One region of the Kitasatospora sp. NPDC091207 genome, then DNA from elsewhere that is predicted to be linked to it. Evidence: riboswitches for the same ligand, from Rfam matches in the RefSeq annotation. Region 1 holds a riboswitch; each other region holds the start of a gene.

Region 1 (10,136 bases):
GACGCGTACCGGCTCTGCTTCCGGGAGGGCGTGCTGGTCTCCTTGGACGCTCTGGTCGCGTGAGCGCCGGATGAGCGGCGGCGAACCGGTCGTGGCCGGTACACCGATCCGGGTGGTGATCGCCGACGACGAGCCGATGGTCCGCGCCGGCATCCGCGCGGTGCTCACCACCGATCCGGGCATCGTGATCGTCGCCGAGACCGGGGACGGCCGGGAGGCCGTCGAGCTGGTCCGCCGCCATCGCCCCGATGTCGTCGTGCTGGACATCCGGATGCCCGGCACGGACGGCATCACCGCCGCCACCGAGATCCGTCGCACCGGTGTGGCCACCGGGATCGTCATGCTGACGACCTTCGGCGAGGACGACTACATCCTGCGGGCGCTCGCCGGTGGTGCCAACGGGTTCCTGATCAAGTCCGGTGAGCCGGAGGAGTTGATCGCCGGAGTGCGGGCGGTGGCGGAGGGCGCCGCGTACCTCTCACCCAAGGTGGCCGCGCGCGTGGTCGCCCACCTCGCCTCCGCCGGAGCCGGCGGGCCGGCCGACCGCCGCTCCACCGCCCGCGAACAGGTGGCCGCTCTGACCACCCGGGAGCGGGACGTGCTGGTGTTGATCGCCGCCGGTCTGTCCAACGGCCAGATCGCCCGCCGGATCGGGGTGGTGGAGGGCACGGTGAAGGCCCATGTGAGCTCGATCCTGGCGCGGCTCGGTGTGGCCAACCGGGCGGCCGCCGCTGTCCTCGCACACGAGGCCGGTCTGACCACCGGCGGAGCGTGCGCGGGAGGTCCGCGCGCCTGACGGCGGCGCGGCCCGCGGCGGGCCCAGCAGCCGCCCACCGGCCGGCGACGCCACCGCCGCCGTGGCGAGCGGCAGCAGCGCGACGACCACCGCCGCCGTGATCGCTCCGCCCAGAGCGACCCCGGCGGCCACGTCGTGCGGATAGTGCACCCCGGCGGCCACCCGCAGCGCGGCCGTCGCGACACCGACCGGGACGACCAGCGGGGCCCAGCGCGGGCGCAGCATGACCAGGCCGGTCGCCAGGGCGGCGGCGAGGGTCGCGTGGTTGCTGGGGAACGACGAGTCGCCCGGTGGTGGGCATTGCGCGACGACCGACCGGGCGGACACGGCGCCGGACACCGCCGCGCGGAGCGCGCGGCAGGGTCGTTCCTCGTCGATCACGACCTTCAGCACCTCGCTCGCCCCGTACGCGAGGACCGTGCCGAGGCCGGTGAGCGCGACCCCCGCGACCAGGTCGGCCGCGCGCCGGCCGCGGGCCGTCCACCAGCAGTGCACCAGCAGCAGTCCCAGCACCAGCAGTCCGGCCTCGGTGGCGGGCTCCAGCAGTGTGCCGATCCGGTGCGGCGCGTCGGCGACGACGTCGGCCGCCCATCGGTATCCGGTGACGGACACGCCGGCGGTCACCCGCGCCGGAGCGTCCTCCTCGGCGCGGGCCGGCGCCAGCCACAAGACCACTCCGGCGCCGGCACCCAGCAGCGCCACCGCCCCAGCCACCCGGGCGCCGGTCGTGCCCGTCCTTCCCGTGCCGACCCTTGTCGTGCCGGCTGTCCTCCCGTCGATCGTTCTCGTCCCGGTCGCTCTCTTCCCGGCCGTGTTCGTCATGGTCAGGACGGTAGGGGCGGGCGGGGTCCCGGGACCCGGGGCGAAAGGCAGGGGGAGACCTGGACGATCGTCAGGGTTGACAGCCGCCGCACGCCGGGTGACCTCCGCACGCCGGGTGACCCGTTCGGGTCACGGTCCGCGCGGCGAAGGCCCGGCCGCCCTACTCTCGGGACAACGTCGGGCCGCTCGGGGGAAGGCGGCCCGGACACCGCGCCACCCCATCCCGGAGACCTGCCATGCACCGTCGGACCGCCGTCGTTGGCGTCCTGCTCGCCGCCTCGGCGCTGTCCGCCTGCGGAGCCGACGGGCTGACACCGGGTACGGCGGCGGTGCTGGACGGGCGGCGGATCCCGGTGGGGGTGGTGGAGGCCCGGGTCGCGGAGCTGCGCCGTACGGCCGGCGGTGCCTCCGCGGACGCCGGGCAGCAGCCGGACGGACTGGTCCGGAGCGCCGTCACGGACCTGGTGCTCGACGCGGTGATCGCCCGCGCGGTGGCCGACCGCGGACTCGCCGTGCGGGACGACGAGGTGGTGGCCGCCCGGACGGCGGAGCAGGACCGGTACGGCGGTGCCGGTCCGCTCGCCCGGGTGATGGCCGCCCGGGGTGCGCCCGGTGCCGGGATCGACGACTACTTCCGGCGCCGGTTGGGTGTCAGCCGCCTCGCCGCCGCTGCCGGCCAGGACGCCGGCACCCCGGCGGGCGACACCGCCGTCCGCCGCGCCCTGGCCGACGCCGCCGCCGCGCTCCACCTGCGCGTGAACCCCCGGTACGGCACCTGGAGCGCCGACCGGGTCGCCCTCCTCCCCGACGCCCCGCCCTGGCTGGCCCCGTAGGCCAGCGGGTACGAGTGGGCAGCCGGGGCCCGTGCCCCCGACTGTACCGCCCCCGCCCGTACCGCCCGCCGCCCGGGCGGCGGGGCCCCGGGCCGGGGCGGAAACGTGGAGGCGGGGCGTTGCCGGGGGCGGGTAGGTTCGGGGTGTGACGAATCCTCCGGGCGCGAAGCTGATCCTGCTCACCACCACCCACCGGGTGGCCCCCGGCCTGCTGGCCTGGCCCGCCTGGGAGGCGTTGCGGTCGGCCGGGCGGGTGCTCGCCGGCGACGCCGCGCACCCGCAGCTCCCGGCGGTACGGCAGGCCGGGGTCGAGGTGGAGGTGGTGGCGCCCGGTTCCGCGCCGACGCTGGCCCGGCTGCTGACCGGGCAGCCGGCGGCCGCGGGTCCCACGGTCTGGCTGGGCGGCCCGGACGGCGACCCGGGGCTCACCGACGCGCTGGCGCGCCTCGCGGTCGAGCGCGCGGGTGAGGTGCCCGAGATCGAGGTGCTGCCCGGCTCCTACGACCTGCCGGGCGCGCGGTTGCTGGACCTGGTCTCGGTGATGGACCGCCTGCGCTCGCCCGGCGGCTGCCCCTGGGACGCCGAGCAGACCCACGCCAGCCTGGTGAAGTACCTGGTCGAGGAGGCGTTCGAGTTGGTCGAGGCGATCGAGGAGGGGGACCGCGGAACGCTTCGCGAGGAGCTGGGCGATGTCCTGCTCCAGGTCTTCTTCCACTCGCGGATCGCCGAGGAGCACCCCACCGACGCGTTCTCCGTCGACGACGTGGCGGGCGACATCGTCGAGAAGCTGATGTACCGCCACCCGCACGTGTTCGGGGACGTCGAGGCGGAGGGTTCCGCCGAGGTGGAGGCGAACTGGGAGGCCCTGAAGGCCGCCGAGAAGTCGGAGCGCGAGTCGGTGCTGGACGGTGTGCCGGCCGGGCTGCCGGCGCTGGCGTACGCGGCGAAGCTGGTGTCCCGGGTGCGCCGGGCAGGGTTCACAGGGGTGCCGGACGCGCCCTACGAGCTGCCCGCGGAGCTCACGGGGGAGTCGGCGGGCAGGCTGCTGCTCGCCGTGGCGCAGCGGGCGCACGACGCCGGGGTGGACGTGGACGCCGCGCTTCGGGCGGCCGCGCGCGGCTACCGGGACGCCGTGCGCGCGGCCGAGGGCCTCCAGCCCGAGTAGCCCGAGCAGCCCGAGCAGCCCGAACAGGCTGACGAGCCCGGCGGCCCCGCCCGGCACAGACCGGCCCTACCGGCCCGTCAAGCCCGGGCCGGCCCGGCCGCCCCGCCGCCGTGCCCGTCAGACCGTCGCGACGTCCTCCACCGCACGGCGCTGCGCCGGGACGACCCCGCCGACCACCTCGGCGATCGCTTCGCCGACCAGGGCGAGCAACTCGGCGAGCCGCTCCAGGTCGAGGTGGTCGGGCAGCTCGGCGAGCGAGACGACGCGCTCGCCCTCCGGCCCGGCCACGCAGAACAGGTCGATCGGACCGAGGTGCTTCTCGGCGGTGTCGACCAGGGCGGCGATGTCGCTCGGGCGGCGGATGTCCCCGCAGACGCCGACGACCGGGCAGCCCGGCCGGTCGAGCTCGGTGGCGAGGTCCTCGGCGATGCCGACCTGCTGGTCGGCGATGAGGACGCCGGCGGCGCCCGCGGCGGTGAACCGGCGGGCGAGGTCGGCTCCCGACCCGCCGGTGAGTACGGCGATGACCACGACTGCCCCGGTGACCCGCATGGTGCGCTCCTCCCTGTGGGCGGCTCCGCACCGGCGCCCACGCGTTTTGCTTGCGGAGGATCGTAGGCAGGTCCTGATCCCCCGCAACAGGGATTACCCCTCAGGTGACCAGGCTCACGCCTGCCGCGTCCAGGATCCCCACCGGATACGGTCGACACATGCCAGTTCAGCCCGATTCAGCCCGCCCGCCGCTCTTCACCTGGGAGTTCGCCGCCGACCCGTACCCGGCGTACGCGTGGCTGCGGGAGCACGAGCCGGTGCACCGCACCACCCTGCCGAGCGGGGTCGACGCCTGGCTGGTGACCAGGTACGCGGACGCCCGGCAGGCGCTCGCCGACAGCCGGCTCTCGAAGAACCCGCTCCACCACAGCGGGCATGCCCACCGCACCGGCCGGGTCGGTATCCCGGGCGAGCGTCAGGCCAATCTGATGACCCACCTGCTGAACATCGACCCGCCGGACCACACCCGGCTGCGCCGACTGGTCTCGAAGGCGTTCACCCCGCGCCGGGTGGCCGAGTTCGAGCCCCGGGTGCAGCAGCTCACCGACCGGCTGATCGACGGCTTCGCGCGGCGCGGCTCGGCGGACCTGATCCACGAGTTCGCCTTCCCGCTCCCCATCTACGCGATCTGCGACCTGCTCGGCGTGCCGGCCGAGGACCAGGACGACTTCCGGGACTGGGCGGGCATGATGATCCGCCACGGCGGGGGGCAGCGCGGCGGAGTCGGGCGCGCCGTCAAGCGGATGCGCGCCTATCTGGCGGAGCTGATCCACCGCAAGCGGGCCGATCTCGGCGACGACCTGATCTCCGGCCTGATCCGGGCCAGTGACCATGGTGAGCACCTGACCGAGAACGAGGCCGCGGCGATGGCCTTCATCCTTCTCTTCGCCGGCTTCGAGACGACCGTCAACCTGATCGGCAACGGCACCTACGCCCTGCTCCGCAACCCCGGGCAGCGGGCGCTGCTGCAGGATTCGATCGCCCGTGGCGAGACCGGCCTGCTGGAGACCGGGGTCGAGGAACTCCTGCGCTACGACGGGCCGGTGGAGCTCGCCACCTGGCGGTTCGCGACCAGCCCGCTGACCATCGGCGGGGTGGAGATCCCGGTCGGCGACCCGGTGCTGGTGGTGCTCGCGGCGGCGGACCGGGACCCGGCGCGGTTCGCCGACGAGAACACCCTCGACCTGGCCCGGACCGACAATCCGCACCTGGGCTTCGGGCACGGCATCCACTACTGCATCGGCGCTCCGCTGGCCCGCCTGGAGGGGCGGGCGGCGCTCGCCACCCTGCTCACCCGGCTGCCCGATCTGCGACTCGCCGAGAGCCCGGAGGACCTCCGCTGGCGCGGTGGCCTGATCATGCGTGGACTTCGCGACCTCCCGGTGGAATTCACTCCCGAGAAGCGGTCCGAAGAACCCTAGGCCGGACTCCGGGCAATCCGCTCGGCGATGCCCCCAACCGTGTCCCGATGCCGCCCCTTCGGGCAACGGGCGCGCTGACGGGGTGTCGCCGCCACGCCCGAGCAAGGGGCATGAACCACCATCAACCAGGACATAGGCCCGTCGTTGGTAGGCGATCGGCCACGCGCCGTAATTTATGTGTGATACCTGCGATATGAGCTTGTTATTGATGTGAGGATCTGTCTACCCTCCCTGGAGTTCGCAGCTGCGGACCTCGTGCGCGGAACGCCGAATCCTGCCCGCCGCGTCACGGGAAACCGACCAGAACCCTTGGGCAGGGGCGGGGGAACCAGGTTTGTTGCCGTCCCCCACGGCTTGGGGTGAAGCCGCCCGCGCGGGCAGAAAGCCTCCGCGCCACGCGGCCGGGCCACCTCCCGGTCCGAACCCGACAGCTCACCTCGCAGGCGTGCGGAGAGGGACTTCCCCATGCTCTTCGTCGGAACCGGCCGTCATCGCCGTCGTACCCAGACCGAGAAGGCCATCGCCGTGGCCGGTGTGGCCGGCGTCGGGCTCGCGCTGCCGCTCCTCACCGCCGCCGGCGCCTCCGCCGCCCCGGCCTCGACCTGGGACGCGGTCGCCCAGTGCGAGAGCGGCGGCAACTGGGGCATCAACACCGGCAACGGCTTCTACGGTGGCCTGCAGTTCACTCCCAGCACGTGGAAGGCGTACGGCGGCACCGCGTACGCGCCGCAGGCCAACCAGGCCACCAGGGCGCAGCAGATCTCGGTCGCCGAGAAGGTCCTCGACTCGCAGGGGCCGGGCGCCTGGCCGGTCTGCTCCCAGAAGGCCGGTCTGAGCAAGGGCGGTGCCCCGGCGTCGGTCGACTCCTCCTCGGACGCCAAGCCGACCGCGTCGAAGCCCGCCACGTCGAAGCCGGCCCAGCCGAAGGCCGATCAGAAGCCCGCGCAGCAGCAGGCCCAGAAGCCCGCGCCGAAGCCGGCCCAGCAGGACGCGTACCAGGAGGCCCAGACCCCGGGCTTCTCCGGCCAGTCCGGCTGGGACGCCGACGCGAAGGTCTTCTGGTACCAGAGCGACGGCGCCTGGTACTGGACCAGCCACCAGGGCGTCTACCAGCAGTACGCGGGTCAGTCCGCCGGCCAGGACAGCCGTCCGGCCGCCGCCCACGGCGCCCCGGCCCCGGCCGCCCCCGCCGCGGCCCAGCAGCGCGCCGGCCACGGCTACACCGTCCAGTCAGGTGACACGCTGTCGACCATCGCCTCCGCCCAGGGTGTGTCCGGCGGCTGGCAGGCGCTGTACGACGGCAACCGCGGCGCCGTCGGCACCGACCCGAACCTGATCCTCCCGGGCCAGGTGCTCGACCTCGGCTGACGCCGATCGGCGCGGTGATTCCACGAAGGGGGCCGATCGGGCCCCCTTCGTCCGCATCTGGTCCGTTTTCCTGGGGCAACCAGGTGAACTACTGGGGGGTAGCCGGGCCACACCCTGAGACGGGACCGAGGTCGACGTGGTCCCGAGAGCCCGTGCGGTTAGGCTCTGGTTCGTAACGACTCCGCAATCGTCCGGCCGACAGCACCCATCGTCAGCCGGACCTGCTTCCGCTAGGAGATGCCTCGTGCCGTCCATCGATGTCGTCGTAGCCCGTGAGATTCTCGACTCGCGTGGCAACCCCACGGTCGAGGTCGAGGTCGGCCTCGACGACGGCAGCACCGGCCGTGCCGCTGTCCCGTCGGGTGCCTCCACCGGTGCCTTCGAGGCGCTGGAGCTGCGCGACGGTGACAAGAACCGCTACTTCGGCAAGGGCGTGGAGAAGGCCGTCCTGGCCGTCATCGAGCAGATCGGCCCCGAGCTGGTCGGCTACGACGCCACCGAGCAGCGCCTGATCGACCAGGCCATGCTCGACCTGGACGCCACCCCGGACAAGTCCTCGCTCGGCGCCAACGCGATCCTGGGCGTCTCGCTGGCCGTGGCGCACGCCGCCTCCGAGGCCAGCGACCTGCCGCTGTTCCGCTACCTGGGCGGCCCGAACGCGCACGTCCTGCCGGTCCCGATGATGAACATCCTCAACGGTGGCTCGCACGCGGACTCCAACGTCGACATCCAGGAGTTCATGATCGCTCCGATCGGCGCGGAGTCCTTCTCCGAGGCCGTCCGCTGGGGCGTCGAGGTCTACCACACCCTCAAGGGCGTGCTGAAGGAGCGCGGCCTGTCCACCGGCCTCGGCGACGAGGGCGGCTTCGCGCCGAACCTGGACAGCAACCGCGAGGCCCTGGACCTCATCACCGAGGCCATCCAGAAGGCCGGCTACGTGCCCGGCAAGGACATCGCGCTCGCCCTGGACGTCGCCGCCTCCGAGTTCTACCAGGACGGCGCCTACCAGTTCGAGGGCAAGGCGATCTCCGCCGCCGAGCTCATCGAGTACTACGCCGAGCTGGTCGCCGCCTACCCGCTGGTCTCCATCGAGGACCCGCTGGACGAGTCCGACTGGGACGGCTGGAAGGCCATGACCGTCAAGCTGGGCGACAAGGTCCAGCTGGTCGGTGACGACCTGTTCGTCACCAACCCGGCCCGCCTGGCCAAGGGCATCGAGACCGGCACCGCCAACGCGCTGCTGGTCAAGGTGAACCAGATCGGTTCGCTGACCGAGACCCTGGACGCCGTCGAGCTGGCGCAGCGCAACGGCTACCGCTGCATGATGTCGCACCGCTCCGGTGAGACCGAGGACGTCACCATCGCCGACCTCGCCGTCGCCACCAACTGCGGCCAGATCAAGACCGGCGCCCCGGCCCGCTCCGAGCGCGTCGCCAAGTACAACCAGCTGCTGCGCATCGAGGAGATCCTCGACGACGCGGCCGAGTACGCCGGCCGCGGCGCGTTCCCGCGCTTCCGCTCCGCCGAGTAGTCCTCGTCGGGCAGCGGCGCCGGGCAGAGTCGCCGCGGCCGAGTACGAGGGCCGAGCGCGCCCAGTAGCGCAAGCCTGACCGGTGCCCCGCCGTTCACCCCGTAGGGTGGACGGCGGGGCACCGTCGCGACCAGGAGGGGATACGGGAGATGGCAGGCTGGAGGATCCCGGGCTTTGCCGCCCGGCCTCGCTTCACGAGCCGGGCGACCGTCCTTGTCCTGGTGCTCTGCTCCCTGGTGGCGATCCTGGCCTATCCGACCAGGCAGTTCATCTCCCAGCGTTCCGAGATCTCCGCCCAGCGGGCGAAGGCCGAGCACGCCCGCCAGCAGGTGGAGCAGCTGCGCCGGGAGAAGGCCCGCTGGCAGGACCCGGAGTACGTCAAGGCGCAGGCCCGCGACCGGCTGCACTACGCGATGCCGGGGGAGACCCCGTACATTGCGGTGGATCCGGCGGGCCAGGGCGCCACCCCGTCCTCCGTCGCCCCGCCCGCCTCGTCCGACGGCACGGCCGCCGGGCCGGCGAAGGCCGCCAAGCCCTGGTACGCGAGCGTCTGGGACTCGGTGGACGCCGCCGACACCGCCGCCGTCGCCCCGCCCTCTCCACCCGCCCCTGCCTCTGCTGGAGCCAGCTCCCCCCATGACCACTGAGAACCACCCCTCCGTCTCCGACACCGATGTCGCCGCCATCGCCGCGCAGCTCGGCCGGGTCCCGCGCGGCCTGCGCTCGGTGGCGCACCGCTGCCCCTGCGGCAACCCCGACGTCGTGGAGACGGCCCCCCGGCTCGCGGACGGCACGCCGTTCCCGACGCTGTACTACCTGACCTGCCCCAAGGCCGCCTCGCTGATCGGCACGCTGGAGGCGGACGGCGTGATGAAGGACCAGACCGCCCGGCTCGCCGAGGACCCGGAGCTGGCCGCGGCCTACCAGAAGGCGCACGAGGACTACATCGCCCGCCGGGACGCCATCGAGGTGCTGGAGGGCTTCCCGAGCGCCGGCGGCATGCCGGACCGGGTGAAGTGCCTGCACGTGCTGGTCGGCCACTCGCTGGCGGCCGGCGAGGGCGTCAACCCGCTCGGCGACGAGGCGATCGGCATGCTGGAGGACTGGTGGGCCAAGGGCCCCTGCGTCTCCGCCGCCGAGGTCGAGGCCGCCGGCCGGCGGGTCGCGAGGAACCGTGCCAAGGACCAGGACCACGAGGCCGTGATCGCCGCCAAGCAGCAGAAGGCCGCCGAGCGCGCCGCCAAGCGGGCCGCGCAGGAGAATGCCGAGGAGGCCGGCGCATGAGCGTCACCCGGGTCGCCGCGATCGACTGCGGCACCAACTCGATCCGTCTGCTGGTCGCCGACCTCGACCCGGAGACCGGGGCGATCACCGACCTCGACCGCCGGATGATCGTCAACCGGCTGGGCCAGGGCGTGGACCGGACCGGCCGGCTGCACCCGGACGCGCTGGCGCGCACCTTCGCGGCCTGCCGCGAGTACGCCGAGGTCATCTCCGGCTTCGGGGTGGGTCCGGACCGGATCCGCTTCGTCGCCACCAGCGCCTCCCGGGACGCCGAGAACAGTGACGAGTACGCCAAGGGCGTGCGCGACATCCTGGGCGTCGGGCCGGAGGTGGTGAGCGGCGAGGAGGAGGCGCACCTGTCCTT
Region 2 (10,136 bases), on a different contig from region 1:
CTACAGCGGGGGCGAGGGAGTTCGAGGCGTGGGAGCAAGCAGGACATGGGTCTGACGAGCCACAAGGTGTTGGCGCTGACCGTATTGATCGCCGTCGTGCTGACGGCCGGCACGGTCTGGCTCTGGCCGAGACTGGCGAAGAGGTCCTGGCGGGCGGTGCTCGGCCGGATCGGCGCGCTGCTCGCCACCCAGCTCGCGGTGCTCGCGGCGCTGGGTCTGGTGGCCAACAACTACTTCGCCTTCTACGGCAGCTGGGACGACCTGCTCGGCACCGGTGACAACGGCCCGGTCGTCATCCAGAACAAGGCGGACGCCTCCGGTCGCCTGCAGGTGGAGACCATCGGGCACGCCTCCGTCAAGGGCGGCGGGGCGCTCGGCCGCGACCCCAGGCAGTCCGGCGAGATCCGCGAGGTCCGCATCGACGGCGCCTCCACCAGGCTCTCCACCGAGGGGTACGTCTATCTGCCGCCGCAGTACTTCCAGCCGGAGTACGCGCAGAAGCAGTTCCCGGCGGTGATCGTGAGCACCGGCTTCCCGGGCATCGCGAAGAACCTGGTGACCCGGCTGAACTACCCGGGCGCGGCGCTCAAGCTGCTCCAGGAGGGTCGGATGCAGCCGACCGTGATGGTGCTGATGCGCCCCTCGCCCGCGCTCCCGCAGGACACCGAGTGCGAGGACATCCCGGGCGGCGCGCAGTCGGAGACGTACTTCACCAAGGACGTCCCGGCCGCGATCCAGGCGACGTACCGGGTCTCCGCCGACCCGCAGGCCTGGGGCTTCATGGGGAACTCGACCGGCGGCTACTGCGCCCTCAAGCTCGCCATGCGCCACCCGGAGGTCTTCCCGACCGCCGTCTCGCTCTCCGGCTACTACCAGGCCGCCGACGACCCGACCACCGGGGACCTCTTCAAGGGCAGCCAGCAGCGCCGCAACGAGGCCGACCTGATGTGGCGGCTGAAGAACCTGCCGCACCCCGGGGTGTCCGTGCTGCTGGCCGGTACCAGGGAGGGCGACGGCGACTACCGGCGGGACACCGAGGCCTTCGTGGCCGCCGCGCACGGCCCGATGAAGGTCTCCTACAGCATGATGAAGACCGGTGGGCACAACTTCGAGACGTGGAGCAGGCTGCTGCCGTCCTCGCTGGAGTGGCTCTCCCAGCACCTCAAGGTGCCGGACCAGTCGGTCTGACCGCGCGGCCGCTCGGGCGGCTTCGCGGTCAGCCGCCTCGGCGCCTCGGCGGCCCGGCGGCCCGGCGGCCCGGTGGCTCAGGCCACCGGCTCCAGGGTTCCGGTGTGCAGCTCGCCGACCCGGCCGCCCTCGCCCTCGTACGTCCAGAACGCGCGCACCGTGAGCCTGCCGAGGTCCATCACATGGCTGACGGTGATGCCGCTCTGCTCGGTCCAGCTGACGAAGTACAGCTCCGGCCCGATCTCGGCGATGTGCAGCGCCACGTCCTCCCACTGGCCCGCCGACTCGCCGAGACCCTCCCAACGCAGCCGCTTGCCGTCGGGCGAGTAGGCGTTGCGGAAGGCCGCGCCGTTGTCGACCTGGAAGAGGTAGGTGCGGCCGGCGAAGGCGGGCAGGGGCGCGGTCATGGCGGGACGGGTCCTCGTCTCTCGTCTGTGCGGTACGGCTGGACCCCCAACCTATCCGACCGGCCGACCTTCGCGGCGGACTTGCGGACACCCCGCCACGGGGCCTGACGCCACGGGGCCTGACGCCACGGGGCCGGCCGCCACGCGGTCCGGCCGCCGGGTGTGACACCGGCACCCGGGCGACCCCCGTCCTGCTCGTCCACGGTGCCAACGACAACGCCGACCGCGCCTGGGCCGCCCCCGGCGAAGGGGGCGGTTGCGGTGCCGCCGGGGCGTCGGCCTGCCCGTCGACCGGTCTCGCCCAGCAGCTGGCCGCCGACGGTCACCGGGTGTTCGCGATCAACTTCGCCCACAAGCAGGGCGACAACCTCCTCCAGACGCAGGCCGTGGGCGACGCCGTCGCCCTGATCCGCGCCAGGCTCGGGGTGCCGCAGGTGGACGTGGTCGCCTGGAGCAAGGGCGAGGTCGCCGCCCGTGCCTACGTCTCCTCGGTGCGGCCCGCCTGGGGCCGGGCGTACGCGGGTGATGTCCGCCGGCTGGTGACCCTCGGCGGGCCGAACGGCGGTCTGGACTACGTCTACGCGCACGGCTGGGCGTTCTCGCCGGCGGTCTGGCCGGCCTGCGGCGGTACCGCCAACGCGCCCTCCCCGCACCTGTCCATGACCTGCTACGGCACGTACACCGCGCAGCCGTGCCTCGGCGTGCTGCCCAGCGGCGGCTACGACTGCTACCCGGGCCAGCGCCAGCTGCTGGCCCGGTGGGACGGCAGCTACGGGGTGGACGCCGGGGCCCAGGACTGGTGGACGACGTACTACGGCGGCCAGGGGTACTACACCGCGGGACAGGGCATCCGGGCGGCGATCGACGCCGGGTCGCTGATCGGACCGCTCCAGCGGGCCGGCATCCCGGCGGCGGTCCGCACCTACCTGCTCGCGGGCGGTGCGGCGGACATCCCGGGCGTCCTCAACGAGAACCGCGGGCCCAGTGACGGCATCGTCTTCACCCGGAGCGCGCTGGACACCACCGGCATCGGCACGGTCGGCGGCAGCAGGCTGCTCGGGGGGCTCAACCACCTGGAGCTGGCCTGGGCACCCGAGGCGATGAGCCAGGTCGACGCCTGGCTCGACTGACCGGCCCGCCCGGGTACCGCCGGGCCGGGTGACCGGCCGGTCACCCGGCCCGGCGGTACCACGGCAGCCGCCGGCGCGGCCAACTGATCAACTCCACCGCCGACTTGATCAACTCGGCAGCGCTCCACTGTGAGCTGCGCGACAACATCCCCTCCGGAGTTGTCGCCTTCCGGACGGCCTGCCTAGCCTGCACGGGTCCGCCTTCGCGGACCCCGCCGTCGGGACGCCGAGTCCTGTCCACCCGCCGGTCGGCAGTCGAGCACCACAGCGGACGGGAGCGGGGGACCCAGGTCAGTGCCCGGCCCGTGCGCTCCCGCGCACCGGCCGAGGCTAGGGGTGAAGCCGCTCCACAGGCGGCCGGGCGACCTCAGCCCGAACCCGACAGCTCACCTCGCAGGCGTCACAGAGGACACCGCCATGCAGAAGCCTGCCCGGCGCGCGACGCCGCGTCATGCCCGCCCCACCCACCGAGGCCGCCAGGCCGCCATCGCCGCCACCGGCGCGCTCGCCATCAGCGGCGCCGGCCTGCTCGGCGTACCGGCCCTCACCGGCGCCCAGGCGGCCACCGCGCCGACCGTCACCCAGGACAAGCTCGCCCCGGCCGCCATGGTCGCGGGCAAGGCCGCCACGGCCTCGCTGACCGTCCACTCCTCGGCCTGCTTCACCGCCAGGACCGTCGGCGTGGGCGTGCGCGACGCGGCCGGGACCAACCTCGACTTCCCCGGCAACGTCGCCAACGCGCAGATCTGCCCGAGCGGTCTGTCGATCACCACCGGCTCGCGCACCCTGCCCGCCGGGACGTACACCCAGTTCGGCTTCTGGCAGGACTCCGCCGGAGCCTGGCACAACCTGCCCTCCCAGAAGCTGGTGGTCTCCGCCGCCAACGCCACCCCGAGCCCCACCCCCACTCCCAGCACCACGCCGACGACCACTCCCAGCACCACGCCGACGACCACGCCCACCGGCACGCCCGCCGGCACGCCCGCCACCGCTGCGCCGGTCGCAGGCAAGAAGCTGACCTGGTCCGACGAGTTCAACAGCCTCGCCCTGGGCTCGCGCTGGACCGCCGACAAGAGCAGCTCGTACCACTACGGCGACCACAACCCCAACGACAACAAGCTCGACTGGCTGAACAAGAACAACGTCGCCGTCTCCGGCGGCGCCGCCACCTTCACCGCCAGGCCGAGCAGCCACACGCTGGAGAACGGCAAGCAGGCCTGGGACACCGGGCTGCTCACCACCGAGTACTCCGGCGAGGGCTTCAAGGTGAAGACCGGCGACTACGTGGAGACCCGGGTCAAGCTCCCGGCCGGCACCGGCGCCTGGCCGGCGCTGTGGACGTGGAACGGCACCAGCGGCAACCACGGCGAGATCGACACGTTCGAGTACCACTCGGACAACGCCAACCTGCTGGAGCTGACCAACCACGTCAACGCGGACCACAAGTACGTCACCGACGCGAAGGCGATCGCCCACGACCAGTGGGTCACCGTCGGTACCCAGTACGGTGCCAACTCGGTCGACTGGTACATCAACGGTGCGAAGGTCTTCGCGGACGGCAAGGGCGTCGGTGCCGACTGGTCGGCGTACCTGATCCTCAACCTGTCCCTGAGTGCGGGCCAGTACCACCCCGCGCCGACGGGCACGGTTCCGATCACCTTCGCCGCGGACTACGTCCGGGTCTACCGCTAGTCCCGTCCGTCCGGAGTCCCCGTCCGTCCGGAGTCCCCGTCCGTCCGAGGCCCCGTCCGTCCGAGGGTCCGCCGTCCGAGACCGCCCGGACGGGACTCCGGACGGAGCGACCCGGGCCGTACCGTGCTGGGCCAGGCCGGCCCAGCACGGTACGGCCCGGGTCGGCCCGGCTCAGCCCCGGGTGGTCTCCACGACGTGGATCGTGAAGGGCTGCCGGTTGTTCGACTCGTTGCGGTCGTCGTCGCTGCGCACCGCGACGTAGCCGCCCTCCAGATCGCCGACGGGGACGGTGGTGGCCAGCCGGACCGGGATCAGTGCCGTGGCGCTCCGGAACTTCGGCAGCCCGGCCGGGAAGGTGCAGCGCACCCGGTGGCCGTTCTGGAACTCGTAGCAGTTCTCCGGGAAGAACGGCCCCTCGGCCGTCACCCCCTCCGGCAGGGTGACCACCACGGTGAACGGCGAGGCCGTCCGGTCCGGGCCGAGGTTGCCGACGAAGGCGTGCACCGTGGTGGTGCCGCCGGGCGCGGCGGCGTCCGGGTCGATCCGGACCACCTGGAGGTCGGAGTCGGACCGGACCGGCGCCGCGGCGGGCTCCACGGCCGGCGCCGGAGCCGTGGCCCCGGCACCCGGTGCCGGGTCCGGCTCGGCCACCGGACAGGTGGCCCACGCGGGCCCGGCGGCCAGCGCCGTCACCGCGCACCCCACCGTCAGTGCCTTGCCGAGGAAACTGCGAACGGACCTTCTGCGCGACATCGTCGCTCACCCTGCCCTCTGCGTTCCGGCGCCCCGCACCGTCGCGGGCCGCGTCCGCACCAGCGTGACCGACCCGCTCGCCGCCGCCGGGGCGCCCCGCCCTCCGGCCGCTCGAACGGGGGAACCCCCGTTCGGGAAGCCGGGTGGTCCGACGGCCCGTACGGACGAACTCCGGTGACGATGCGTCAGGGGCGACGCGTCAGGGGGCGAGGACCTGCCCCAGCCGGGCCGCGATCTGGTGCATCACGGGGACGAGCGAGGCCGCGCCCGCCTGCTCCTCCAGCGCCCGGATCCGGGCCTCCGGGCCGGAGACCGAGAGCGCCGTCGGGGTCGGCGCGCCCGGTACCGCGAGGGCGATGCAGCGCACCCCGATCTCCTGCTCCTGGTCGTCCACCACGTAGCCGCGCTCGCGCGCCTCCGCCAACTGGGCCAGCAGCTCCTGCGGGTCGGTCACGGTGTACGAGGTGTGCGCCGGCAGCGGGTTGGGGCCGAGCACGGCCCGCGCCTCCTCCTCGGGCAGCTGGGCCAGCAGGGCCTTGCCGACGCCCGTGCAGTGCGGCTGCACCCGGCGGCCGACCTCGGTGAACATCCGCATCGAGCGCCGCGACTGCACCTGTCCGACGTACACCACCTCGCCGCCCTCCAGGACGGCCAGGTTGGCCGTCTCGCCGGTGGCCTCCATCAGTTCGGCCAGGTAGGGGCGGGCCCAGCTGCCGAGCAGTCGCCCGGCGGTCTCGCCGAGCCGGATCAGCCGGGGGCCCAGGGTGTAGCGGCGCGCGGTGTCCTGGCGGACATAGCCCTGCTGCACGAGGGTACGAACCAGGCGGTGGATGGTGGGCATCGGCAGTCCGGAGGAGGTGGAGAGCTCGCTGAGCGTCGCCACGCCGCCGGCGTCGGCCAGCGCCTCCAGGAGCAGGAAGGCGCGCTCGACGGACTGCACACCGCCGCTCGCGCGGTCCGTGCCCGTCGTCGATGCTGTGTCGGGGGTCGCGACCACCGGCGTTCCCTTCGCTGTCGGGAGAGGAGTAGAGTCCCTGCGATCACCTCAACAAACCGTTGAAATTCTGTATCGCGGAAACTAGTCTCCACCTTACAGAATCGAACCCCCCCGACAGGTCGGGTTCAGATCGGTTCAGATCAAGGAAGTTCCCACCGGAACTGCCTTCGCCATGCTCAACCGTCTTAGGAGTGTCCTGCTCATGGCTACAGATCAGGGACCCGCCGGCGTCTCCCCCGCCGCTCCGGTCGTCACTGTCGCCGGTCCGCGAGTCCACCGGGCCGAGGAGGTGCTCACTCCGGAGGCGGTCGCCTTCGTCGTCGGCCTCCATCGCGCGTTCGAGGACCGCCGGCAGGAGCTCCTGGTGCGCCGCAGGACCCGGCGGGCCGAGATCGCCCGGACCGGCACCCTGGACTTCCTCCCCGAAACGGCCGCCGTGCGGGCGGGCGACTGGACGGTGGCCGAGGCCCCGCGCGCCCTCCAGGACCGCCGGGTCGAGATCACCGGCCCCACCGACCGCAAGATGGTCATCAACGCGCTCAACTCCGGCGCCCGGGTCTGGCTCGCGGACTTCGAGGACGCCACCTCGCCGACCTGGGAGAACGTGGTCAGCGGTCAGATCAACCTGATCGACGCCTTCGAGGGCCGGATCGACTTCACCTCCTCGGCCGGCAAGGCCTACGCCCTCAAGCCCGCCGCCGAGCTGGCCACCGTCGTGGTCCGCCCGCGCGGCTGGCACCTGGACGAGAACCACCTGCTGGTCGACGGCCGGCCGGTCGCCGGGGCCTTCCTCGACTTCGGCCTCTACTTCTTCCACAACGCGGCGCGGCTGCTCGCGCGCGGCGCGGAGGACCCGAACTCCGGCCCCTACTTCTACCTCCCGAAGACCGAGAGCCACCTGGAGGCCCGGCTCTGGAACGACGTCTTCACCCACGCCCAGGCCGCGCTCGGCATCCCGCACGGCACCGTCCGCGCCACCGTGCTGATCGAGACCATCACCGCCGCGTTCGAGATGGAGGAGATCCTCTACGAGCTGCGGGACCACGCGGCCGGGCTCAACGCGGGCCGCTGGGACTACCTGTTCTCGATCGTCAAGAACTTCCGCGACGCCGGCGAGCACTACATCCTGCCGGACCGCAACAGCGTCACCATGGCGTCCCCGTTCATGGCCGCCTACACCCGACTGCTGGTGCGGACCTGCCACCGGCGCGGCGCGCACGCCATCGGCGGCATGGCCGCCTTCATCCCCAGCCGCCGCGACCCCGAGGTCAACGCGGCGGCCCTGGAGAAGGTCAAGGCCGACAAGGACCGCGAGGCCGGCAACGGCTTCGACGGTTCCTGGGTCGCCCACCCGGACCTCGTTCCGGTCGCCCGCGCCTCCTTCGACGCCGTCCTCGGTGAGCACCCGCACCAGAAGGGGAACCCCGGCCCGGCCGAGCCCGTCACCGCCGAGCAGTTGCTCGACATCGCCGGCGCCGGCGGCCACTGCACCCACGCCGGCCTGCACAACGCCGTCCAGGTCGGCGTCCGCTACATCGAGGCGTGGCTGCGCGGCCTCGGCGCCGTCGCCATCTTCAACATGATGGAGGACGCCGCCACCGCCGAGATCTCCCGCTCGCAGATCTGGCAGTGGATCCACAACGGCGTGGTGCTCTCCGACACCGGGGAGAAGGCCACCGTCGAGCTGGTGCGCCGCCTGGTGGCCGAGGAGCTCGCCGCGCTCCGGGCCGAGTTGGGTGACGACACCTACGCCGGTGGGCGCTGGCGCGAGGCCGCCAAGCTCTTCGAACAGGTCGCCCTGGCCGAGGAGTTCGCGGACTTCCTGACCCTCCCCGCGCTGCCCCTGCTGGGCTGATCCCAATCTATCCGCGCGCGCAGCCGCTGCCGCCTGCCGGCTTGTAGCAGTCGCCGCGCCCCTTTGCTCCGTTCCGTACGGCGACGAATCCACCTGTCCTCCCCGTCGCCGTACGGAACGGCCTTGTCCGGAGGAACCCCCGTGGCACGCATCTTCTTCAACGGCCAGGCGATGGTCGGCGGCCCCTTCCACGCCTCGGTCGCCGACGCGCTGGTCGGCCCGGTCCGCACCGCGCCGGGCTACCGCTTCTTCTCCATCGGCGACGTCTGCCCGGGCCTGCTGGCCGACCCGGGCGTCGACACCGCCATCGAGGGCGAGCTGTACGACATCACCCTCGAACACCTTCGCGACGTGATCCTGCCCGGTGAGCCGCGCGAGCTCGAACTCGGCGTCATCACCCTGGCCGACGGCACGCCCTGCCTCTCCATGCTGCTCGCCCGCGGCGAGGTCGACCGCGGTGTCCACCGCGAGATCACCGGGTACGGCGGCTGGCGCGCCTACCTCGCCACCCTCGGCCGCACGGCCTGAGGCCGCCCGGGGTCGGCGAACGGCCGGCGGACGCCGTCGCCCGTCATCACCCGCCCCCGTCCCCGCCCGTGGCCAGCGCGTCGCCGAGCCGGCTGCGCCGGTACAGCACGCGGTGGCCGTGCCGGGTGCGGTCCAGCAGGCCCGCCGAGGCGAGCGCGCCCAGGTGGCGGCTGACCGCGCCCGGGGTGACCCCGATCCGCTGGGCCAGCTCCGTCGTGCTCGCCGGGACGGTCAGCATCGCCAGCAGTCGGGCCCGCGGCGCTCCGATCAGCCCCTCCAGCGCTCCGCCCGCCCGCTCCGGCCGATGCGGGCCCAGCCCCTCTGCCATCGTCGCCTTGCCCCGCGCCGGATAGCAGACCAGCGGCGGCCCCGCCTGGGTGACGTCGGTCTGCGCGCCGAGCCCGAACAGCGTCGGGATCAGCACCAGCCCCCGCCCGGCGACGTCCACCGTGGTGCCCACCGCCTTCACGGCCGGGTGCGGGTCGACCAGGCGCAGCACCCCGGCGTGCCAGGTCAGCCTGGAGTCGAGGTCGGCGAAGAGCCCCTCCGCCCCGCGCTCCGAGAGCATCCGGCCCCGGTGGGCGATGTCCGCCTCCAGCACCGACCGGGCCCGCGGCCACCAGGCGGGGGAGAGGCAGCGCGTCCAGTACGCGTCCAGCGCCTCGGCCACCCGGGCGGTCAGCGCCGCCGGGTCGTCGATCAGCGCGGCCAGTACCGGCGGCAGCGGGCTCGCCGTCCCGCCGCCCCGGTACGCCTCCAGCACGTCGGCCCGCACCACCTCCGCCGGGGTGGCCGCCAGCCGCGCCAGCTCGGCCGCGAAGTCCGGGCGCGGACCGGCGGGCCGCGGCGTGAGGAAGTCCGGCACGAAGCCGACCGGCGCGATCAGCGACTCCAACAGCCCGGTGTCCAGCGTCTCGTAGCGCTCCTGCCAGCCGGCGATCCACGGCTGCTGTTCCGGGTAGCGGCCCGGCGAGCGGCGGGCGCGCAGGCTCAACACCGTCTCCTGCAGGGCGGAGTAGCCGAACCAGGTGGCGGCGAGGTCGTCGACGCCCAAGTGGAACTCGAACATTGACCGTAACGGTAAAGGAGTTCCGCCGCTTCGGGAAGCCCGCTGTCCTACTGCCATGACTTCCACCGCGGTGCCCCCCTCGGGCGTTCGTCGGCTGCTGCCGGCCGACCCACTGCTGCGCAGGCTCGCCCTGATGAGCCTGGTGAACACCGTCGGCAACGGCCTGTTCGTGACGGTCAGCGTGCTGTTCCTGACCCGTTCCGTCGGCCTGACGCCCGGCGGGGTGGCGCTCGGGCTGAGCCTGGCCGGCGTCTGCGGGGTGTTCGCCGGGGTGCCGATGGGCCGGCTCGCCGACCGGGTGGGCGCCCGGCGGCTGCTGGCGGTGGTCGGCCCGCTGGAGGCGGTCGCCGTCGTCGGCTACGCGTTCGTGCACTCGTTCGCCGCCTTCGTGGCGCTGGCCTGCGTGGCGACGGTGCTGGAACGCGGCGCGGCGGCGGTGCGCAGCGCGCTGATCGCCCGGATGCTGCCGGCCGAGAGCCAGGTGCGTTCGCGGGCGTTGCTGCGCTCGGTGATGAAC
Region 3 (10,136 bases), on a different contig from region 1:
TAGACGGTCCGCTCGTCCCGCAGCGCCTCCTCCAGGTACTGCTCGATCTGGTCGGCGCAGTCCTCGCGGTCACGCGGCTCGAACGGGAGATGGCGGGTGGCCTCCGGATCGCCGAACACCGCGTACAGGGCGTCGATGTCACCGGGGCTGTGGTGGAACTCGCGGATGGCCAGGCGGGGGCCGGTGAGTCGGACGGGGACCATGCCTGCCGACCCTACCCGGGCTTTCCGGTTACCTTACGTGACATGGAAGAAGAAGACCTGCGGCTCGCCCCGCGCACCAAAGCCGCCGAACTGCTCGCCTGGGCGCGGACGCAGGACCGCCCGCCGGTGGCCGAGGCGCCGGTGCGGGCCGTGCTGGCGCTGCTGGAGCTGGGCGAGGGCAGGATGCGCGACGGCTGGCCGGAGCTGACCTCGGACGCCGTGGAGCAGCTGCTGTACGAGCGGCTCTACCTGTACGTCCAGCCCGCACCGGAGGAGGACCCGCTGGCGTACGGCGCGGCGGTGCGGCTGCTGATCGACCACCAGCGGGCCGCGAAGCGGCTGAACGCCAAGCGGCAGGAGCGGCTGCACGCGGAGGCCGAGTGGCAGGGTGAGGTGGCCGCCGGGCTGCTGCGCCGGGCCGATCTGGTCACCTGGCCCCGGCTGTACACGCTGCTGCTGCGCGCGGACGGCGTGGACCTCACCGACCCGGAGGCGGTCCGGGGCTGGCTGACGGCGTTCCGGGAGCTGGCGCCGGAGGACCGGCTCGCCGCGTGCGAGGCGTTGGAGGAGGCCGGCGAGCTGGACGCGGTGGACGACGGGGGCTGGGGCGACGCCCGGGCGATCAGCGTCGGGATGGCCACCGACGGTGCCCGCCGGCTCCTGGAACAGGGGTTGATGCGGCGCAGCTACCGCAACCTGGCGGAGCTGACCGCGCTGGGCCGGCCGATGCCCGACGAGCTGGCCGGGGACTTCGGGGCGTTCGAGGAGGCCGCCGTGGAGGCGGCGCTGGACCTGGCCGGCGAGTGGACGGTGCCGGGGCTGCCCCGGCTGCTGGTGGAGGAGTTCCCGGAGCTGGCTCCGGAGCCGGGCCAGGAGGAGATCGACGCGTACGTGGCGCAGCTCTCCGAAGCCCCCGAGGAAGCCGACGAGGAAGCCGACGAGGGTTTCGAGACCGGGGAAGCCGAAGCGGCCGACGGAGCCGAGGTGACCGACGGAGCCGGGGAGGCCGAGGACCGGGACGCCCCCGGGGCCTGAGACGCGACGGTGCCCCGGCCGTCGTGGTGACGACCGGGGCACCGTGGCGTGCTGTCAGGGGGTGATGCCGCGCTGCTCGAACCAGGTCTCCGGGTCGACCGGGGCGCCGCCGCCGGGGCGGACCTCCAGGTGCAGGTGCGGGCCGGTCACGTTGCCGGTCGCGCCGACCTTGCCGAGCTGCTGGCCCGGGACGACCTTGCCGGAGCCCTTGATGATCGAGGAGAGGTGGCAGTACCAGATCTCGGTGCCGTCGGGCAGCGTCTCGACGATCCGGTAGCCGTACGACCCGGCCCAGCCGGCCGAGGTGATGGTGCCCTGGCCGACCGCGTACACCGGGGTGCCGGTGTCGGCGGCGAAGTCCAGGCCGGTGTGCAGGTGGGCCCAGTAGGAGGCGCTCTGGCCGTAGTGGGCGGAGAGGTCGTAGTCGCGCACCGGCAGGTTGATGGCGGCGAGCTTGGCCTTCTCGGCCGCCTCGGCGGCGAGCTTGGCCTCCTGCTGCTGGGCGGCGCGCTTGGCCTCGGCCTCCTTGGCGGCCTGGAGGCGGGCACCTTCCTCGGCGGCGGTGCGCTGGCTGTCGGCCTGCAGCTGGATCCGGGCGGCGAGCGCCAGGCCCGGGTCCGCGGAGAGCGCGACCGGCGTCTCGTCCGGGGCCTCGACGGCGGGGGCGGCGGCCGGGGTGGCGGAGGCGAACCCGGTCGCGCCGAGGGTGGCGGCGACGGCGGTGACGCCGAGCAGCGGAGCGGTGCCGCGGCTCTGACGGGGCATCCGGTGCCGGTTGGCCTCGGCGGCCTGCGGGCCGCCGTCGGCGGGCCCGCCGAACTCGCCCGGATGGGCGGGCGGCCAGGGGTGGTCGAGCAGCTGGGTGCCGGCGGGGGAGCCGGGCAGGTGTGCCGGAGAGTGCGACGACGCCACGGAGGCGCGCTCCTTTCCTTCCTTCGCGCCTACCGGGTTAGCTGACGGGTTCGGAGCAGGAAGGTCTCCTACGGCTGGGCCTGGGCCCGGCCGATTCACCCCAAGGAACGTGGTTCCCCGGCTCCCTGGCCTGCCCGGAGGCCGGCCGGCGGGATTAGGCGACGGCGCACGGTGCCGTCTGGGTACGGCGTTGCGGACCGCGCTGCGTTATCAAACGTTAATCCTAGGAGCCTCTGATTCCAAGCCGTCCGTTCGGGAGAGCCGGATACGACTCGGACACTACGCGACCCGATGGGCGATTTGGGCGGATTACCGACAACTGACACTACCGAACGTGATTGGACGTCAACGAACGACCCCCTATCTGAGTACTTCTACTCATGTGCGGCCCGGACCGGCGCCGCCATCCTGACGCCATGAACGCACCGATGCAGTCACGTACCACGGCCGCGTACTACATCCAGGCCGTCCTCTCCTTCGCCCTCTCCGGCGGCGCCCTCGCCGTCGGGATCGCCTACCTGCCGGTCGGCGGCTGGACCCGCGCCTTCCTCGCGGTCGGGCTGCTCTACACCGTCACCTCCGCCTTCACCCTGGCCAAGGTGGTCCGGGACCGGCAGGAGACCAACGAGATCGTCACCCGGGTGGACCAGGCCCGGCTGGAGAAGCTGCTCGCCGAGCACGACCCGTTCAAGGTGGAGGGGGTCTGAGCCGCGACACCGGGGCGCGCCGGGAGCCCGGCGGTGGACCGCGACGGGCCCGCTTGACGGCTAAGGCTATTAGCCTTAGCTTTATGGCTATCTGCACTCAGCCGATGTCCCGGCGGACCGAGGAGGCCCCCATGCCCGGCACCTTCACCCCCAGTACCCAGTACCTCGACGTCCCCGGCGGCCGGCTGGCCTTCGACGACACGGTGCGGGGCGACGGCGCCCCCGTCGTCCTGCTCCCGGGGATGCTCGACAGCCGGGCCGCGTACCGGCACCTGCGCCCGCTGCTGGTGGCCGCGGGCCACCGGGTGATCACCCTGGACCTGCGCGGCTTCGGCGAGTCCTCGATCGACTGGGACGACTACTCGCCGGCCGCGATCGCCACCGACGTGCTCGCCCTGCTGGACCACCTCGGCATCGGTCGCGCCGCGCTGGTCGGCAACTCCTACACCGGCGCGACCGCCGTCCGGGTGGCCGGGGACGCGCCCGAGCGGGTCGCCGGGATCGTCCTGCTGGACGCCTTCGTCGAGAACGTGCCGCCCAGCACGCTGCAGCGCGCGATGTTCGGCGTGATGGGCGCGCTGCTGGTGCACTCGCCCGCGTTCTGGGGCCTCTACCACCGCAGGATGGCCTACCCGACCGCCAAGCCGGCCGACTTCGACGCCTATGTGGACGGGCTGGTCGCCGCGATGCGCACGCCGGGCCGCAAGAAGGCCACCCGGGGCTACGTCCGCGGTGACTCCGCGCCGACCGGCTGGACCGCCGCCGTGACCTGCCCGGCGCTGGTCGTGATGGGCAGCAAGGACCCCGACTTCCCCCGGCCGGAGCTGGTCGCCGACCGGCAGGCCGCCGCGCTGAAGGCCCGCAAGGTGATGATCGAGGGCGCCGGGCACTACCCGATGGCCGACCACCCGCGGGCCACCGCCGACGCCCTGCTGCCGTTCCTCGCCGAACTGGCCTGATCCCCGCCCCTTCTGCCCGCACGGAGACCGCACCATGCCCAGAGTCGGACTGACCCCCGAACAGGTCGTCGACCACGCCCTCGCCCTCCTCGACGAGCAGGGGTCCGAGGCCCTCACCCTGGCCGCCGTCGCCGGCCGCGCCGGGGTGGCCACCCCCTCGCTGTACAAGCACGTCAGCGGCGGACTCGCCGAACTGCGGCGGCTGATCGCCGTCCGGGTCACCGAGGAGCTGGCCGACCGGCTCGCCGAGGCCGCCCTCGGACGCGGCGGGGACGACGCCGTCGCCGCCGTGCTGCGCGCCTACCACGGGTACGCCACCGAGCACCCGCACCGGTACAACGCGCTGCCGCAGGCCCCGCAGCCGGACGACGACCTGACCAGGGCGGCCGGCCGGCTGGTCGGGGTGATCATCGCGGTGCTCCGCGGCTACGGTCTGGACGGCTCCGAGGCCGTCCACGCCGCCCGGACCGTCCGGTCGGTGGCGCACGGCTTCGCCTCCCTGTCGATCGGGGGCGGCTTCCAGCTCGCCGAGAACCTCTCCGACACCCAGGACCGCCTGATCACCCTGCTCACCGGCGGCCTCCGGAACTGGCCCACGGCCTGAGGCCCGCGCCACCGAACCCCGCCCGGTGCCGGACCCCGTCGACGCCGCGCCCGACACCCCGCCCGACACCCCGGGGCAGCGGCCCGGGGCGATCGTGCCGCCCGCCGGCCGGCCCCGGCGGAACCCCTGGTCAGGGCGGTCGCCCCGGACGCGGCCGACGAGCGGACGCCGGTACCGGTGCGCCGTCCGGGTCACCCGTCACCCGCTTGAGAAATAAGGTATGAAGAATTGAGTGCCCCATAAGGCAACGGAAAGGCCGGGAATCCCATGGACCTGACCTCGCCGTGGCTTCCCCCCTCCGAGGACGAGAGCCGGACGCCGCGCAGCAGCCCCACCGCGCGCAGCGCGATGCGCTGTGTCCGCTTATTGCTCGGCTGCACCAGCGCCGCCGAACTCCTCGGCACCGTCCTCGCCGAGGGCCCGGGCTGGATCACCGGGGAGGGCTCCGCGCTCTACCTGGTGGATTCCGCCGGAATGCTCCGGCTCACCGCCTCGCACGGACTGCCCGACTGGGCCCACGAGCGGTACAGCCTCGTCGATCCGGCGAGCGAGCTGCCCGCCGCGATGGCGCTGCGACTGCGCCGCCCGTACCTGCTCAGCCCGGAGCGCACCAGCGTCGACTATCCCAACCGCAACGCCGGCATGGGCACCGGCATGGTCGCCCTGATCACCCTGCCGATGATCGTCGACGAGCGGCCCATCGGCGTGCTCGCCCTCGCCCTCGCCCACCGGGGCACCGTCCCCCGCCGTGACCTGGACGTCCTGGAGACGCTCGGCGACGCGTGCGCCCACCGGCTCGCCCATCTGCTCGACAGCGCGCAGGCCGGCACCCGCCCGGCCGGGACGGCCCGCCCGGGCGGCGGTGCCGCCGCCGGGACCGCCGGCGACCGGGCCGCCGGCCTGGCCCACCCGATGCTGTCGCTCGCCGTGCGCTCCGCCGGGCACGGCGCCTTCGAGCGCGACCTGGTGACCGGCGAGACCTACTGGGACGCCACCGCCTACCGGGTGGTCGACCGGCCGGTGCCGGTCGGGGGCGCCCCGGCCGCCGCCCCCGACCTGGACCGGCTCGTCCACCCCGAGGACCTGCCGGAGGTCCAGGCCGCCCTCGCCGAGGCGCTCGCCACCGGCGGCCCGTACCGGATCGAGTACCGGGTGCCGCGCCGGGGCGGCGGCGTGATCCGGATCGAGGAGACCGGCGAGGTGATGCTGGACGTGCACCGGCGGCCGGTCCGGATCGCCGGGCTGCTCGCCGACCGGGACCGCGCCCGCGCCCCCGAGGAGAACCCGCCCGCCGGTGGGCCGGGCGGCGGCGCCCAGGCCGTCGGCGCCCGCTCGGCGCTGCTGCTGGCGCTCACCCGGGCGCTGTCCCGCGCGGTCACCGTCCGGGACGTGACCACTGCGGTGACCGATGTCGCCCGGCCGGCCTTCGGCGCCGCCGGCATCGTGCTCGACCTGGTCGACGAGGGCCGGCTGCTGCCCGTCTCGCACACCGTCTACGGCGGTCCGCGCCGCACCGAGCTGACCCGGCTGGCCGACCTCTCCGAAGGCGTGATGCAGCACTCGCTGGCCCGCTCCTCACCGCTGTTCAGCGAGCCCGGGCCGGCCCGGCGCGGCGGTGGCGGGCCGCTGACCCCGGCCTCCTGGGCGGTGCTCCCGCTGGTCGCCTCGGGACGGCAGGTCGGCTCCTGCCTGATCACCTTCTCCACCGAACGGGCCTTCGGCCGCGAGGACCGCACCCTCTACTCCGCCTTCGCCGGCATCCTGGCGCAGTCCCTGGAACGTGCCCGGCTCTACGACATCCACCACCACCGGGCGACCGAACTCCAGCGCGCCATGCTGCCGCGCACCCTGCCGCGGCTGCCCGGGCTGGCCAGCGCCGCCCGCTACCTGCCCAGCACCGAGGGCATGCAGATCGGCGGCGACTGGTACGACCTGCTCCGGCTGCCGGACGGCCGGATCGGTCTGGTGATCGGCGACGTCCAGGGCCACAACGCCGAGGCCACCGCCGTGATGGGCCAGCTGCGCAGCGGCCTGCGCGCGTACGCCACCGACGGCCACGACCCGGCCGCCACGCTGGCCAGGACCAGCCGGCTGCTGTCCGAACTCGACACCGACCTCTTCGCGACCTGCCTGTACCTCACCCTCGATCCCGCCGACGGCAGCCTGCGGGCGGCCCGGGCCGGGCACCCCTCCCCGGTCCGGATCGCGGCGGACGCCAAGGCCGTCGAGCTGGACCTGCCGGGCGGCCCGCCGCTGGGCGTGGACCCGGGGATGCCCTACCAACTGGCGGTCGGGCACCTGGCGGTGGGCGAGACGCTGCTGGTCTACACGGACGGGCTGGTGGAGGACCGCGAGGAGGACTACGACGAGTCGGTGCAGCGGATGCTCGGCGGCCTGGAGCTGTGGGCCCGGCAGACCGGGCCGGTCCGGCTCGGCCCGGCCGCGGCCCTGGACCGGCTGGCCGATCTGCTCACCCTCAACGTGACCGAGCGCCGCTCCCGGCCGGACGACGTCGCCCTGCTGTTGCTGCACCGGAGCTCGCCGGTGCCGTGAGCAGGGCCTCGTCCACCGGCGGTACCCAGCCGGCACCCAGGTGGCACGGGGCCCACGACCGGGCGCCCCGGGCGCGGGCCGTCCGGGCCCGAAGGAGGTCTGATTGGCGTCGTATTGACGGGATATTGACGAGATCCGGTCAGTTGGCGAGATCCGTTCACACCTTCGTAGGATCATCACCCTAGAATTCGCGGCGTGACGATGACTCAGTGGTGCGCAACGGCAACCGGCGTTCTCGCCGCCCTCGCCCTCGTGACCGCCGCCCGCTACCGCGCGGTCTCCGTCACCCAGCGCCGCCGGGCCGACCGGCAGCAGCGCGACAACAACCGCCTGAAGGAACAGCTCGCCGCCCAACTGGCGCACCGGGGAACCGAGCTGGCCGCCGTCCAGCAGGAGCAGGAGCTCAACGCCTCCACCCAGCGGGCCTTCCTCAGCGTCGCCCGCCGGATCCTCGTGATGGCGCACGACCAGCAGGCCCTGCTGGACGAGATGGAACGCACCCACGACGACCCGGCACTGCTGGAGGGCCTGCTCAAGGCGGACCACGCCGCCGCCCAACAGGCCCGCCTCGCCCAGACCCTGGCCGTCCTCTGCGGAGCCCGGGCCGGGCGGCACTGGCCCGAGCCGGTCCCCCTGGAGGACGTGGTGCGCGGCGCCCAGTCACGCATCCTGCCCTTCCAGCGGGTGGTGGTCCGCAGCCGGATCGAGACCGCCGTGGTCGGCGCCGCCGCCGAGGCGCTCATCCACGCCGTGGCCGAGCTGCTGGACAACGCCACCCGCTACTCGCCGCCCAGCACCCAGGTGTTCGTCACGCTGATGCCCGTCCACAACGGCGCCGTCGTCGAGATCGACGACGGCGGTGTCGGCATGCCCGAGCAGGCCGTCGCCAAGGCCGCCTCCGCGCTGGCCGGCGGCACCTCGCTGGAGGTCTCCCGGCTGGGCGAGGTACCGCAGCTCGGTCTGGCCGCGGTCGGCCGGCTCGCCGAGCAGTACGGGTTCCGGGTCACCCTCAGCTCCGCGCCCTCCCCCTACGGCGGGGTACGGGTCGTGGTGCTGCTGCCGAACGCGCTGCTCACCGAGCCGCTCCCGCCGACCGTCCCGGGCCTCGGCCCCGACGACCGGGCGTTCACCGCCGGCCCCCGCCGCACCCCGGCCGACCCGTACCCGGCCGGGCACCCGATGACATCCGGCCACCCCCTGGTGGAGACCCCACCGCCCGGCCCCGCCGCCGCGCCGCCGCTGCCCCGCCGGAGCCACCGGCGCGACCGCGCCAGCCGCCACGGCGCGCCGTCCGCTCCCCCTCCGGCGCCCGCGCCGTACCGGTCGGCACAGGACGCCCGGACGTTCATGGCGATGTTCCAGGCCGGCACCGCCAACGGCCGGTCGGCCGCCCGGACGCAGGCCCAGCCCCACCCTTCCCTTCCCGCTTCCCCCCAGCTCCCCCAGCGCTTCGGAGAGTTCCATGACCACCACCCCTGATCTCGGCTGGCTGCTCGCCGACATCATCTCCGTCCCCGAGGTCCAGCACGCCGTCGTGGTGTCCAACGACGGCCTGGAGATCGGCCGCAGCGCGGGCATCCCGCGCGAGGACGCCGAGCGGCTCGCCGCCGCCTGCTCGGGCCTGCAGTCGCTGGCCCGCGGCGTCGCCCAGGGCTTCGGCGGCCACGGCAGCTCCACCCGCCAGATCGTCATCGAGTACGGCGGCGGCTACCTGTTCGTCGTCGCCGCCGGGGCCGGGGCCCACCTGGCCGTGGTGACCGGCGAGGCGGTGGACGCCGGCCTGGTCGCCTACCAGATGCAGGTCCTGGTCGAGCGGATCGGCAGCCATCTCACCAGCCCGCCGCGCGTCGATCACGCGGCGGGGGGCCTGCGGTGAACGGGCCGGTACGGCCCTATGTGATCACCGGTGGCCGCAGTCGGCCCACCCGGGCCGCGCTCGCCGTCGAAAGCCTGGTCAGCGCGTTACCCGACCGGCCCGAACTGCCCGAGGACTCGCTGCTCAACCGCGAGCACCAGCGGATCCTGGAACTCTGCCGCAGCCTGCTGTCGGTCGCCGAGGTGGCCGCCTACCTCGGGCTGCCGCTCGGCGTCGTCAAGGTCCTGGTCGGCGACCTCTGGGACCTCGGCGCCGTCCAGGTGCTCCCGCCCGTCCCGCAGGCCGAACGCCTGCCCGCAACCCTCCTGGAAGAGGTGCTCGTTGGCCTCCGCCAACTCCGCTGACCGGCACACCGCCGAGCAGCGGTCGCAGCCGCGCCCGCCCGAACCGCAGTACCTGCCCCCGTCCGTCCAGGGCGCGGTGAAGATCCTGGTCACCGGCCCGTTCGGGGTCGGCAAGACCACGCTGGTCGGCGCGCTGAGCGAGATCACGCCGCTGCGCACCGAGGAGACCATGACGGCCGCCAGCAGCGGCATCGACGACCTCACCGGGCGCCCCGGCAAGACCACCACCACGGTCGCGCTGGACTTCGGCCGGATCACCCTCAACTCGCGGCTCGCCCTGTACCTCTTCGGCACGCCCGGACAGCAACGGTTCTGGCCGCTCTGGGACGACCTGTCGCGCGGTGCGCTCGGCGCCATCGCGATGGTCGACCTGCGCCGCCCGGACGAGAGCTTCGACGTGCTCGGCCGCCTGGAGGAGCAGCGGATCCCGTTCGCGGTGGCCGTCAACACCTTCCCGGACACGCCGAGTTACCCCGAGGAGGAGCTGCGCTCCGCCCTCGACCTGCTGCCCGAGGTCCCGATCCTGTACTGCGACGCACGGGACCGCCGGGCCGCGTACGACCTGCTGATCGACTTCGTCGACCATCTGCACTCCACCGCCGTACTGGAGCTCCAGCGATGACCACTCCCGACCCGGGCCAGGCTGCCGCACGGTCGACCGGGCAGCTGTCCGCGCCCCCCGGCTGCCCGGCGCACGCCGGCGGGGGCCTGCCGGCCGGGGTGCCGCTGCCGCCGCTGTGGGGCGCCGCCGTCGCCGAGGACCCGCACGGGCTGTACTCCCGGCTGCGGGCCCAGTACGGCCCGGTCGCGCCGATCGAACTGGAACCCGGGGTCGAGGCCTGGCTGGTGATCGGCTATCCCGAGCTGCTCGAACTCACCCGCAACGAGGCGCTGTTCTCCAAGGACTCGCGCCGCTGGCGGGTCCCCGCCGAGGGCCGGCTGG

The links. Region 1 has a riboswitch for cyclic di-AMP ahead of ACIQTO_RS15805 (transglycosylase family protein). Riboswitches for the same ligand answer to the same signal wherever they lie in the genome.
Region 2: another riboswitch for cyclic di-AMP. It lies ahead of ACIQTO_RS27465 (family 16 glycosylhydrolase); the one in region 1 lies ahead of ACIQTO_RS15805 (transglycosylase family protein).
Region 3: another riboswitch for cyclic di-AMP. It lies ahead of ACIQTO_RS26085 (M23 family metallopeptidase); the one in region 1 lies ahead of ACIQTO_RS15805 (transglycosylase family protein).

Annotation. Positions count from the first base shown of each region.
Region 1 is NZ_JBIVVS010000007.1:275,529-285,664, forward strand. It holds gene ACIQTO_RS15770 (hypothetical protein) at 1-63, shown strand, start outside; gene ACIQTO_RS15775 (response regulator) at 71-796, shown strand; partial or broken gene ACIQTO_RS15780 (phosphatase PAP2 family protein) at 890-1,618, opposite strand; gene ACIQTO_RS15785 (hypothetical protein) at 1,855-2,451, shown strand; gene ACIQTO_RS15790 (MazG family protein) at 2,597-3,616, shown strand; gene ACIQTO_RS15795 (SDR family NAD(P)-dependent oxidoreductase) at 3,734-4,168, opposite strand; gene ACIQTO_RS15800 (cytochrome P450) at 4,327-5,589, shown strand; cyclic di-AMP (ydaO/yuaA leader) riboswitch at 5,878-6,049, shown strand; gene ACIQTO_RS15805 (transglycosylase family protein) at 6,055-6,957, shown strand; gene eno (phosphopyruvate hydratase) at 7,202-8,488, shown strand; gene ACIQTO_RS15815 (septum formation initiator family protein) at 8,638-9,135, shown strand; gene ACIQTO_RS15820 (DUF501 domain-containing protein) at 9,107-9,772, shown strand; gene ACIQTO_RS15825 (exopolyphosphatase) at 9,769-10,136, shown strand, end outside.
Region 2 is NZ_JBIVVS010000019.1:120,060-130,195, reverse strand. It holds gene ACIQTO_RS27480 (alpha/beta hydrolase) at 46-1,188, shown strand; gene ACIQTO_RS27475 (MoaF-related domain-containing protein) at 1,266-1,595, opposite strand; gene ACIQTO_RS27470 (esterase/lipase family protein) at 1,925-2,725, shown strand; cyclic di-AMP (ydaO/yuaA leader) riboswitch at 2,976-3,140, shown strand; gene ACIQTO_RS27465 (family 16 glycosylhydrolase) at 3,143-4,417, shown strand; gene ACIQTO_RS27460 (hypothetical protein) at 4,589-5,170, opposite strand; gene ACIQTO_RS27455 (IclR family transcriptional regulator) at 5,370-6,167, opposite strand; gene aceB (malate synthase A) at 6,370-8,022, shown strand; gene ACIQTO_RS27445 (gamma-glutamylcyclotransferase) at 8,164-8,550, shown strand; gene ACIQTO_RS27440 (helix-turn-helix domain-containing protein) at 8,597-9,619, opposite strand; gene ACIQTO_RS27435 (MFS transporter) at 9,675-10,136, shown strand, end outside.
Region 3 is NZ_JBIVVS010000018.1:24,514-34,649, forward strand. It holds gene ACIQTO_RS26075 (GNAT family N-acetyltransferase) at 1-203, opposite strand, end outside; gene ACIQTO_RS26080 (hypothetical protein) at 246-1,238, shown strand; gene ACIQTO_RS26085 (M23 family metallopeptidase) at 1,293-2,150, opposite strand; cyclic di-AMP (ydaO/yuaA leader) riboswitch at 2,163-2,321, opposite strand; gene ACIQTO_RS26090 (YiaA/YiaB family inner membrane protein) at 2,567-2,857, shown strand; gene ACIQTO_RS26095 (alpha/beta fold hydrolase) at 2,941-3,816, shown strand; gene ACIQTO_RS26100 (TetR/AcrR family transcriptional regulator) at 3,851-4,420, shown strand; gene ACIQTO_RS26105 (SpoIIE family protein phosphatase) at 4,688-6,973, shown strand; gene ACIQTO_RS26110 (sensor histidine kinase) at 7,175-8,452, shown strand; gene ACIQTO_RS26115 (roadblock/LC7 domain-containing protein) at 8,436-8,849, shown strand; gene ACIQTO_RS26120 (DUF742 domain-containing protein) at 8,846-9,193, shown strand; gene ACIQTO_RS26125 (GTP-binding protein) at 9,171-9,815, shown strand; gene ACIQTO_RS26130 (cytochrome P450) at 9,812-10,136, shown strand, end outside.